Regions from separate parts of the Pseudonocardia kongjuensis genome, predicted to be linked through region 1. Evidence: riboswitches for the same ligand, from Rfam matches in the RefSeq annotation. Region 1 holds a riboswitch; the other holds the start of a gene.
What was found. Region 1 has a riboswitch for glycine ahead of gcvP (aminomethyl-transferring glycine dehydrogenase). Riboswitches for the same ligand answer to the same signal wherever they lie in the genome.

Region 1 (5,676 bases):
ACGCCGGCGAGTTCGTCGTGGTGGACGTCGGCAGCCTGAACGGCACCTACGTGAACCGCGAGCCGGTCGACACGGCCGTGCTCGCCAACGGTGACGAGGTCCAGATCGGCAAGTTCCGCCTGGTCTTCCTGACCGGTCCTCGCGAGGGCGACCCCCGGGGCTGATCCACCGGCGGCGGTTCAGCCGACACGCCGTGCGGAGGCGGGCGTGTGACGATCGTCGAAAGGACGCTGTCACACCCCGTCCGGAGGCGCGCATCGGGGGCCCCGCCCGTGTAGCGTCGGAACGTGTCGGTGGCGGGGGTACGAGCGACCACAGCTCCCAGGGCACGGACCAGGGCGAGCAAGGCGATCAGGGCGGCCGGGGTGGCGGGTCCACCCCGGGCGGCCGACAGGCCCGACAGGGCCGGGGAGGCGGGCTGATGAGCGAGATGCGCGTCGTGGGCGTCCGGGTCGAACTCCCGGCGAACCAGCCGATCCTGTTGCTGCGGGAGACCAACGGTGATCGCTACCTCCCGATCTGGATCGGATCGGTCGAGGCGACGGCCATCGCCCTCGAGCAGCAGGGGGTCAAGCCGGCACGGCCGTTGACCCACGATCTGCTCAAGGACGTCATCGGGGCACTGGGCCGGCGGCTGGAACAGGTCCGGGTGACCGACCTGCAGGAGGGCACCTTCTACGCCGAGCTGATCTTCGACGGCGGCGTGACGGTGTCCGCCCGGCCGAGCGACTCGATCGCGCTGGCGCTGCGGACCGGTGTCCCGGTGCACGCCGACGAGAGCGTGCTGGCCGAGGCCGGGCTCGTCATCCCCGACGAGCAGGAGGACGAGGTCGAGAAGTTCCGCGAGTTCCTCGACTCGGTGTCACCGGAGGACTTCCGCGGCGCCCAGCCCGGCTGACACCCGAACGGGTGTTCCGGACCATTCGGCGACACCGGGTGCCGCTCGGCGTGACCGGGCCGCCCGTGCTCCGTCACCTGGCGTTGTGCGGTACGGCCGTGTCGGCGAGCCGCGTTGACCACTCCGGCCGCCGGGCCTACCGTCATCAGCGTTGATGACATCCGTGCAACTCGCCTTCACCGAGAGTGATGGGACGGCGAGGACGGTCACGGTGCGGCCGACCGAGGGAGACCACGCGGTGCAGACGCCACCACCCGAGGGGCCGGGGCAGGCAGAGCTGTTCCCGGACCCGCTCGTCGGTGAGGGGCTGGACGGGGTGTCCGATCGCCTCGTCGGCTTCCGCGGCCCGACCGCGTGCCAGGTCGTCGGCATCACCTACCGGCAGCTCGACTACTGGGCCCGGACCGGGCTCGTCGTGCCGTCGATCCGCGGTGCCGCCGGATCCGGCAGCCAGCGGCTGTACTCGTTCAAGGACGTACTGGTCCTCAAGATCGTGAAGCGGCTGCTCGACGCCGGGGTCTCGCTGCAGAACATCCGGATCGCGGTCGAGCACCTGCGCCGGCGCGGGATAAGGGATCTCGCCGGGATCACTCTGTTCTCCGACGGGACCACCGTCTACGAGTGCACCTCCCCGGAGGAGGTCGTCGACCTGCTGCAGGGCGGCCAGGGAGTGTTCGGGATCGCCGTCTCGGGCGCGATGCGCGAGATCAGCGGTGTGATCAAGGACTTCCCGGTGGAACGCGCCGACGGCGGCACCGTCGACGAGTCCCCGGAGGACGAGCTGGCCCGGCGCCGGTCCCGGCGCGCGATCTCCTGAGCGGCCGGCTCACGCGACCGAGCGGAATGGGTCGTGCTCGGCGATCAGCTTCTCCAGCCGCGCCTGGTCGACCCGGTTGACGACGGTCAGGCTCTCCTGCTTGTCGCGGACGCACTTGGCGAGGGTGAACGCCGAGGTGATGGCGTACAGCACGGCGATGGCCAGGAACGCCTTCACCCAGCCGTCGACGGGCAGGTAGAAGGTCCCGACGACGACCGCGGCCAGCGAGACGCCGAAGGACAGGACCGCCTGCAGGTGGAAGGCGGCGGTGGTGGCGGGGACGGTGTTCGGAGCGCTGCTGTTCGACATGTGAGCAGCCTGGCGGGACGGTTCCGGCCCCGGTGCCGTGGAAATACTGACCGGACCGGTTATCCTCGGCCCGGTAGTCGTTGACACCGAGCGGGAGAGACCCGGTGCAGTACAGCCGGGCGCCGAAGGAGCAAATCCCTTCCCGGAACCTCTCAGGCACCAGGACCGCACGGCAGAGACGCCTCTGGAAAGCGACGGGCCACCACGGGGGGCCCGTCCGCCGACGGGGAAAGCCCGAAGCCTCGGGTGAATCTCTCAGGCGCCCGGATCGCGGGTACGGACAGAGGGGGAGGGGCGAGACAGCCCTGCCCCGCCCGAGCCGTCACCTTCGGAGGCGCCGTGAGCCCGACCCCGCAGCAGCACCGTCCCACCCTCGCCGAGCTCGAGCGTGGACTGCCGTTCGCCGACCGGCACGTCGGGCCCCGGCCCGGCGAGCTCGCCCGGATGCTCGACGCGCTGGGCGTCGACTCGCTCGAGGCGCTGGCCGACCGGGCGCTGCCCGCCGCCATCCGCGATCCCGAGCCGGTCGGCGGTTCGCTGCCGGAGCCGGTCGGTGAGGCCGAGATGCTCGCCGAGCTGCGGGCGCTGGCCGACCGCAACACGGTGAACGTCCCGATGATCGGGCTCGGCTACCACGGCACCCGGACGCCGTCGGCGATCCGGCGCAACGTGCTGGAGAACCCGGCCTGGTACACCGCGTACACGCCGTACCAGCCGGAGATCAGCCAGGGCAGGCTGGAGGCGCTGCTGGCGTTCCAGACGATGGTGTCGGACCTGACCGGGCTGCCGGTCGCCGGTGCGTCGCTGCTGGACGAGGCGACCGCCGCCGCCGAGGCGATGACGCTGCTGCGCCGGGCCGGGCGCGCGAAGTCGGCCCGGTTCGTGGTCGACGCCGACACGCTGCCGCAGACCCTGGACGTGCTCCGCACCCGGGCCGAGCCGCTCGGCATCGAGCTGGAGGTCGCCGACCTGTCCGGCGGCACCCTGCCGGACGGCGAGATGTTCGGCGTGCTGCTCAGCTACCCGGGCGCGTCCGGGCGGGTGGCCGACCCGTCGGCGCTGATCGAGCAGGCGCACGAGCGGGGCGCGCTGGTCGCGGTCGCCGCGGACCTGCTGGCGCTGACCCTGCTCACCCCGCCCGGCGAGCTGGGCGCGGACGCGGCGATCGGCTCCACCCAGCGGTTCGGTGTCCCGCTCGGCTTCGGCGGCCCGCACGCCGCCTACCTGTCGGTCGGGCAGCGGCACGCCCGCCAGCTCCCCGGCCGGCTGGTCGGGGTCTCCCGGGACGCGGACGGCAACTACGCGCTGCGGCTCGCCCTGCAGACCCGGGAGCAGCACATCCGCCGGGAGAAGGCGACCTCCAACATCTGCACCGCGCAGGTGCTGCTGGCCGTGATGGCGGCCTGCTACGCCGTGTACCACGGCCCGGAGGGGCTGCGCGCCATCGCCCGGCGGACCCACCGGATGGCGGCGGTGCTGGCCGCCGGGCTGCGCTCCGGCGGCGTCGAGATCGTGCACGACGCGTTCTTCGACACCGTGCTGGCCCGGGTGCCCGGCCGGGCGGACGCCGTCGTCGCCGCCGCGCACGACGCCGGGATCGCGCTGCGCCGGGTCTCCGGCGACGAGGTGGGCATCTCCACCTCGGAGATCACCACCGTGGCGCACCTGCGCGCGGTGTGGGAGGCGTTCGGGGCCGGCCCGCAGGACGCCGCGGCGCTGGACACCGGCACCGCCGACGCGCTGCCCGGCGCGCTGGCCCGGACCAGCGACTACCTGACCCACCCGACGTTCCACGAGCACCGGTCGGAGACCGCGCTGATGCGCTGGCTGCGCCGGCTCGCCGACGCCGACCTGGCGCTGGACCGCACGATGATCCCGCTCGGCTCGTGCACGATGAAGCTCAACGCCGCCGCCGAGATGGAGGCGGTGACCTGGCCGCAGTTCAGCGACCTGCACCCGTTCGCCCCGGAGTCCGACACCGCCGGTTCCCGGGAGCTGATCACCCAGCTGGAGACCTGGCTGGCCGACCTGACCGGCTACGCCGCGGTCTCGCTGCAGCCGAACGCGGGCAGCCAGGGCGAGTTCGCCGGGCTGCTGGCGATCGCGGCCTACCACCGCAGCCGCGGCGAGGCCGAGCGCGACGTCTGCCTGATCCCGGCGTCCGCGCACGGCACCAACGCCGCGTCGGCGATCATGGCCGGGATGCGGGTGGTGGTCGTCGGCACCGACGCCCAGGGCAACGTCGATCTCGACGACCTCCGGGCCAAGATCGACGAGCACGGGTCCCGGCTGTCCGCGCTGATGATCACCTACCCGTCCACGCACGGCGTGTACGAGGCGCAGGTGCGTGACGTGTGCGGTGCGGTGCACGACGCGGGCGGCCAGGTCTACGTCGACGGCGCCAATCTCAACGCGCTGGTCGGGGTGGCCCGGCCGGGCGCCTTCGGCGGCGACGTGTCGCACCTGAACCTGCACAAGACGTTCTGCATCCCGCACGGCGGCGGCGGGCCGGGGGTCGGCCCGGTCGCGGTGGCCGAGCACCTCGTCCCGTTCCTGCCCGGGCGCGGCGAGGTCGGCCCGGTGTCCGCGGCGCCGCACGGCTCCCCGGGCGTGCTGCCGATCTCCTGGGCCTACCTGCGGATGATGGGGCTCGACGGGATGCGGCGGGCCACGCTCACCGCCGTCGCCGCCGCGAACTACGTCGCCCGCCGGCTGGGAGAGCACTACCCGGTGCTGTACTCCGGGACCGACGGCTCCGTCGCGCACGAGTGCATCCTGGACCTGCGCGCGATCACCAAGGAGACCGGCGTGACGGTGGACGACGTCGCGAAGCGGCTGATCGACCACGGCATCCACGCCCCGACCATGTCGTTCCCGGTGGCCGGGACCCTGATGGTCGAGCCGACCGAGTCCGAGGACCTGCCCGAGATCGAGCGGTTCATCGCCGCGATGATCTCGATCCGCGGCGAGATCGACCGGGTCGCCGCGGGGGAGTGGCCGGCCGACGACAATCCGCTGCGGGGCGCCCCGCACACCGCGGCCTGCCTGGCCGACGACAAGTGGGACCACCCCTACCCGCGCGAGCTCGCCGCCTACCCGACCGGTGCGGCGCCGGGCGTGCACGACCGCAAGGTCTGGCCGCCGGTGCGCCGGATCGACGGTGCGCACGGCGACCGGAACCTGGTCTGCTCCTGCCCGCCGCCGGAGGCGTTCGCCTGACGGCACCCCCCGGCGTCCCGCCCGCCCCTCGACGAGCGGGCGGGACGCGCGGCAGCCGGGCCACCGGTGCCGGCTCCCGCGCAGCCGGGTGCCTCAGCCGGCACCGGCGCGGGTGAGGCGGGACCGGCGGTGCGCCGCCATCCGGACCGGCGCGTCGCTCCAGCCGTGGCCGTCGTGCCGGCCGGTGCGCTGCACCAGCACGAGGAACAGCCGCCCGCCGAGCAGCTCGGTGCACACCTGGAGCAGGTCGCCGTCGGCGTCCCGCTCGTGCAGCACCCCCAGCTCGCGATAGACGGCGATCCGCTCGTCCGGCAGGTCCAGGCGGGCCGCCAGGTCGTCGTGGTAGTTGCCCGGCACCGGCAGCAGCGGGACGCCCGCGGCCCGGGCGGCGGCCGCCGTCGCGAGCAGGTCGTCGGTGCCCAGCGCGACGTAC
Region 2 (5,676 bases), on a different contig from region 1:
ACCGGCTCCAGCGAGGTGGGCTGGCGGGCGTCGAGCCCGTCGACGCCGGCGAGCACGCCGAGCATCAGCGCGGCGTCGGAGACGGTCCGGGTGATCGGCCCGAGATGGTCGATCGTCGCCTCGATCGGGAACGCCCCGGTGTAGGGCACCAGACCGTGCGTCGGTTTGTGCCCGACCGTGCCGGAGAACGCGCTGGGGATGCGGATGGAGCCGCCCTGGTCACCGCCGACGGCCAGGTCGACCGCGCCGCTGCCGACCAGCGCGGCGCTGCCGCTGGACGAGCCGCCGGCCGCCCGCGACGGGTCCCAGGGGTTGCGCACCGGCCACGGCCGGGAGGTGAAGCTGGCACCGGAGAAGCACAGGTCCTCGCAGACCGCCTTGCCGGTGATCGTCGCCCCGGCGGCGAGCAGCCGGGTCGCGACGGTGGCGTCCCGGCGCGGGACGAAGCCCTCGACGGTCGCCGAGCCGTTGGTCATCGGGACCCCGGCGAGCGAGATGTTGTCCTTCAGGGCGACCGTCCGCCCGGCGAGCGGGCCGTCCGCGGCGCCGGGCACCGACGTCGTCACGTACCAGCCGCCGAGCGGGTTGTCGGCCGGTTCGGCCCAGGCGCGCTCCGGCGCCTCGGGGGCGGAGGCCCGGTACAGCTCCTCGACCCGGTCGGTCGCGCTCAGCGTCGCGGTCACGGCGGGGAGGAACTCGGCGAGCTCGGCCTCGGACAGTCCGAACGCGTGCTGGGAGTTGATCGCCGCGAGCCGGGCGGGATCAGGGGGTGGTAGTGCCATGGAGCAGAACTCCTCACGTGCTGTGGATGCGAGAAAGCTAGGGAGCCCGCCCTGTCGTGTCAATGTTTGCCGACGCGTTGACAGGAGTTCTGATCTGGACGTCAACCGCCCGTCATCCGGGTGAGATCAGGACCGCCCCTCGGGATCGGACGCCGGTCCCCCCGGCCGCACGATCCGTGGGACGCTGCCCGGGTGGGTCCCGGTCGCGGACCACCGACGCGTCGCGGGAGGAACGGTGCAGATGGACGGCCCGCTCCGGAGCCGGGCGGCGGTGGGCGTGCCGGTCGACGACCCGGGCCCGCCGGACCGGCGGGCCTAGCCGTGCGCCTGGGCGCGCTGCTCGCGCACCTGTCGGACGCGCCGCCGTACCCGGTGGTCGGGTGGGCGCGCCGGCTCGCCGACGCCGGGTTCCGGAGCCTGTGGGCACCCGAGATCATCGGGCGCGGCCGGCTGGTCCCGGACCCGTTCGCGGCGCTGGCGGCCGCGGCGGCCGCCACCCCGGACCTTGAGCTGGGAACCGGCACGGTGCAGGTTCCGCTGCACCATCCCGCCGAGCTCGCGCACCGGATGCTCTCGCTGCAGGCGGTGTGCGGCGACCGGCTGTCGCTCGGGGTGAGCCCGGGCTCGACCCGCAGCGACTACGCCGTGCTGGGGCGCGACCACCGGGGCCGTTTCCGTGCCTTCGACGAGAACATCGTCCGGCTGCGGGCACTGCTCGCCGACGGTGGCGACGCGCAGGCCCGGCTCGCCGACCCGCCGCGCGACGGCCGCCCGCCGCTGCTGCTCGGCTCGTGGGGCGCGAACGTCGAGAAGGCGGCCCGCCACTTCGAGGGCTGGCTCGGCTCGGCGTTCCGCGTCACCCCCGACGAGCTGCTCGCCGCGCACGACCGGTTCCGGGCCGCCGGTGGCCTCCGCGCGGTCGCGTACGCGATCCCGGTGCCCGCGGGCGCCGATCTCGGGCCGATCGGCGAGCAGCTGCGCCGCTACGCCGACGCGGGCTTCGACGACGCGGTCGTGGCGATCGCGCCGGGCGGGCCGGACCCGGAGCGGGTGCGGGCACTGCTGCCCTGAGCCCGGCGGGCCGCCGCACGGCCCGCGCCCTCACCGGCGGCGGCCCGGCCGGGTCGGCGCGGCGCCGGTCCGCACCGCGCCGTCGCTGTCCGACATCGACCCGAACGTGGCCCCGCGCGCGGCGGCCAGGTGCAGCGGCTGCTCCACGTGATGACGGCCGTCCAGGGCGATCGTGCCGCGCGGCACCTCGAACCGGCCGTGGCGCATCTCGTCGGCCACCGGGGTCGGGTCGGTGGTCCGGACCTGCCGGGCCGCGGCCGCCCACACGTGGATCGCCTCGAACATCGACTCGGACAGGCTGGACAGCGGCGGCGCCCAGCGGCCGAACCGCTCGCGGTAGCGCTGCAGCAGCGTCCCGTTGCGCTCGGTCTGCAGGTGCTGGAAGTAGCCGGACACCCCGTGGATGCCCTCGGACGCCTCGAACCCGATCCGCTCCAGGGTGGCCTCGTCCATCGCCGGGCCCAGGCTGACGGTGCGCTCGCGCAGGCCCATCGCATGGCACTGGCGCTCGAACGCGGCGGCGTCCGCGCCGACGAAGGTGTCCAGCACGATGTCCGCACCGGACGCGGCGATCCGCTCGATCAGCGGGCCGAAGTCGCGGGCGCCGAGCGGGGCGTACCCCTCGCCGACCAGCACCGCGCCGTTGCCGGGCAGCACCTCCCGGGCGATCCGGTTCACCGTCCGCGGCCAGACGTAGTCGTTGCCGGCCAGGAACCAGCGCCGCCCGCCCGCCGACCGCATCACCGGGCCCGCCGCCAGCGCGATCTGGGTCCACGGCCGCTCGCCGAGCCGGATCCGCAGCCGCGACTCGCCGCCGCCCTCGTTCATGTTGGTGTGCACGACCAGCACGTCGTGGCCGGTCAGCGCCGAGGACACCGCCTGGTAGGTGGCCGACGTCGTGGTCAGGAAGATCGTCCGGCAGCCCGCGCGGGCCAGCCGCAGCGCCTCCAGCGCGCCGGTGCCGGGATCGGTCGCGTCGTCGGCGTGCAGCAGCTCGACCGGCCGCCCGCCGATCCCGCCCGCGGCGTTGACCTCGTCGACGGCGAGCACGGCGGCGTTCGCGACGGCCGAGGCGAACACGCTCCCGGAACCGGACCGGCTGGTGAGGGCGCCGATCCGGGGGCCGGTGGCGGCCCGGTCGCGCACCGGGTGCCCGCGCCGGCGCATCAGCCACTCCAGGCCCTGCTCGTCGATGTGCGCGTCGAGCCGGATCCGGGTCCCGCCGGGGGCCGCGGTGAAGCGCAGCCGGATCCGGCCGCGCCACGGCTGGTCGTGGGTGATCGTGATGCCGTGCGGCCTGCGCAGGTCGCTGATCCGGCCCAGGACGTCGACCGGCGGGCCGTCGCCGATCGGCGTCAGCAGGGTGATCGGCTCGCCGAGCGCGACCCGGTCGCAGGACGCGCCGAACAGCCAGCCCCCGCCGTCGCGGCCGAACCGGTCGAAGACCACCTCGGGTGCGACGGCGGCGAACTCCTCCACCGTGACCGCGATCGTCCCCATGCCGGTGGGTGGGTGGCCGTCAGCGGGATCCGTCGGCGCGCCGGGTCATCCGGCCGCCTCCCGGCGGGCCGGCTCCCGGTGCCCGGCCGCGCTCTCGGCGGCGGACCGGGCCTCGCCCAGCGACGACTGGAACAGGTTGCGCAGCAGCGCGATCACGTCGGCCGCGGCACCGCCGGGCTCGATCGCGTAGTAGCGGAACCTGCCGGACCGGCGCTCGCTGACCAGGCCGGCGATCCGCAGCACCCGCAGGTGGGTGGAGACCGCGGTCCGGCCGACCGTGGTGATCCGGTCCGCCAGCTCGCCCGCGCTGCACTCGTCGCTCTCGGAGAGCACCGCCAGGATCCGGCGGCGGACCGGATCGGCGAGCGCGTCGAAGGCGAGACCGGCGTCCCGGCCGCCCACGCCGAACGCGTCAGACGCGTCAGGATCCGTTGACATGGTACGGAGTCTAGCCGGAAGCGGTCCGGACCCCTTCCCTCCGGCGCGGGAATCGGTATCGTCCTGCGGACAACTGAAGACCGGGCCGTACGAGCCCGCGCGGAAGAGACCTGTCGCACGACCGGACAGGCACCGGAGGAGCAAGCACCCCGCCAAACTCTCAGGTACCCCACACCGCACGGGCCAGGCCACTCTGGAAAGCAGGCGTCGGACACGCCTCGCCGATGGTGAAAGCCGGTCGTGCACCGGTGAATCTCTCAGGCTCGGGACAGAGGGGGACCGTGTGGGCGGCACCGCCCACGCGTCTGCCCCGGGGTGAGCACCACGATGACCCAGACCGAGACCCAGACCGACACCGAGACCCGGACCGGGCCGAGCGAGCGCGAGCTGCTGCGTTCGGTGCTGCACGACACGCACGTCGCGCTCGGCGCGACCTTCACCGGCTTCGCCGGCTGGACGATGCCGGTCCGCTACGGCGGTGACCTCGCCGAGCACCACGCGGTGCGCCGCGCGGCCGGCCTGTTCGATCTCTCGCACATGGGCGAGATCCACGTCGAGGGCCCGGCCGCCGCCGCGGCGCTGGACGGCGCGCTGGTCGGCGACCTCGGCGCGCTGGCGCCCGGCCGGGCCCGCTACACGATGCTCTGCGCGCCGGACGGCGGCGTGCTCGACGACCTGGTCGTCTACCGGCTCGCCGCGGAGCACTACCTGGTCGTCGCGAACGCGTCGAACCGGCTGCTGGTGGCCGCCGAGCTGGGCGAGCGCTGCGCCGGCGACGGCGTGCGGATCACCGACCGCTCCGCGGACACCGCGCTGGTCGCCGTGCAGGGCCCGGCGTCCGCCGCGATCGTCGAGACCGCGACCGGTGCGCCGGTCGGCGACCTGCGCTACTACGCGGCCCGCCCGGCCACCCTCGCCGGGCACCAGGTGCTGCTGGCCCGCACCGGCTACACCGGCGAGGACGGCTTCGAGGTCTACGTCGGCACGGCGGGCGCGGCCGCCGTCTGGGAGCGGCTCACCGCGGCCGGGACCGGGCACGGGCTGGTGCCCTGCGGACTCGCCTGCCGCGACACGCTCCGGCTGGAGGCCGGGATGCCGCTGCACGGACACGAGCTCGGCCCCGGGCTCTCGCCGTTCGCGTCCGGCCTGGGCCGGGTCGTGAAGTTCGGCAAGGAGGCCGACTTCGTCGGCCGCGCCGCGCTCGCCCGCGAGCGGGACACCCCGCAGGCCCGGGTGCCCGCCGGGCTGCGCGGCAGCGGCCGGCGCGCACCGCGGGCCGGCCATCCGGTGCTCGACGGCGCCGGGGCCACGGTCGGCGAGGTGACCAGCGGCGTGCTGTCCCCGACCCTGGGCCATCCGATCGCGATGGCGTTCGTCGACCGGGCCGTGTCCGGGCCCGGCACCGCGCTCGTCGTCGACGTCCGCGGCCGGCCCGAGCCGGTCGAGGTGGTCGGCCTGCCCTTCTACACCCGTCCCGAGTGAGAGGATCCGACATGTCCGTCCCTGACGACCTGCGCTACACCGAGCAGCACGAGTGGGTACGGGTCGAGGGTGGCACCGCCACCGTCGGCATCACCGCACACGCCGCCGAGGCGCTCGGCGACGTCGTGTTCGTCCAGCTGCCGGCCGCGGGCGACACCGTCACCGCGGGCGAGGCCTGCGGCGAGATCGAGTCCACCAAGTCGGTGAGCGACCTGTTCGCCCCGCTCGGCGGGACCGTGACCGTGGTCAACGACGCCCTCGACGACGCGCCGGAGACCGCGGGCGAGGACCCCTACGGCCGCGGCTGGCTGTTCCGGGTCGAGCCCGGCGACGACGGCGTCCCGGAGCTGCTGACCGCCGCCGAGTACCGCTCGCTGACCGGGGAGGGTGGCGCGTGAACAGC

Region 2: another riboswitch for glycine. It lies ahead of gcvT (glycine cleavage system aminomethyltransferase GcvT); the one in region 1 lies ahead of gcvP (aminomethyl-transferring glycine dehydrogenase).

The regions. Positions count from the first base shown of each region.
Region 1 covers NZ_BAAAJK010000001.1:357,912-363,587, reverse strand. The annotation lists gene garA (glycogen accumulation regulator GarA) at 1-164, shown strand, start outside; gene ABD160_RS01705 (bifunctional nuclease family protein) at 422-898, shown strand; gene ABD160_RS01700 (MerR family transcriptional regulator) at 1,110-1,715, shown strand; gene ABD160_RS01695 (YiaA/YiaB family inner membrane protein) at 1,725-2,024, opposite strand; glycine riboswitch at 2,106-2,202, shown strand; gene gcvP (aminomethyl-transferring glycine dehydrogenase) at 2,364-5,243, shown strand; gene ABD160_RS01685 (sugar phosphate isomerase/epimerase and 4-hydroxyphenylpyruvate domain-containing protein) at 5,337-5,676, opposite strand, start outside.
Region 2 covers NZ_BAAAJK010000007.1:222,110-227,785, reverse strand. The annotation lists gene ABD160_RS11340 (amidase) at 1-782, opposite strand, end outside; gene ABD160_RS11335 (LLM class flavin-dependent oxidoreductase) at 1,104-1,853, shown strand; gene ABD160_RS11330 (substrate-binding protein) at 1,884-3,353, opposite strand; gene ABD160_RS11325 (ArsR/SmtB family transcription factor) at 3,399-3,791, opposite strand; glycine riboswitch at 3,975-4,073, shown strand; gene gcvT (glycine cleavage system aminomethyltransferase GcvT) at 4,119-5,273, shown strand; gene gcvH (glycine cleavage system protein GcvH) at 5,285-5,671, shown strand; gene ABD160_RS11310 (serine hydroxymethyltransferase) at 5,668-5,676, shown strand, end outside.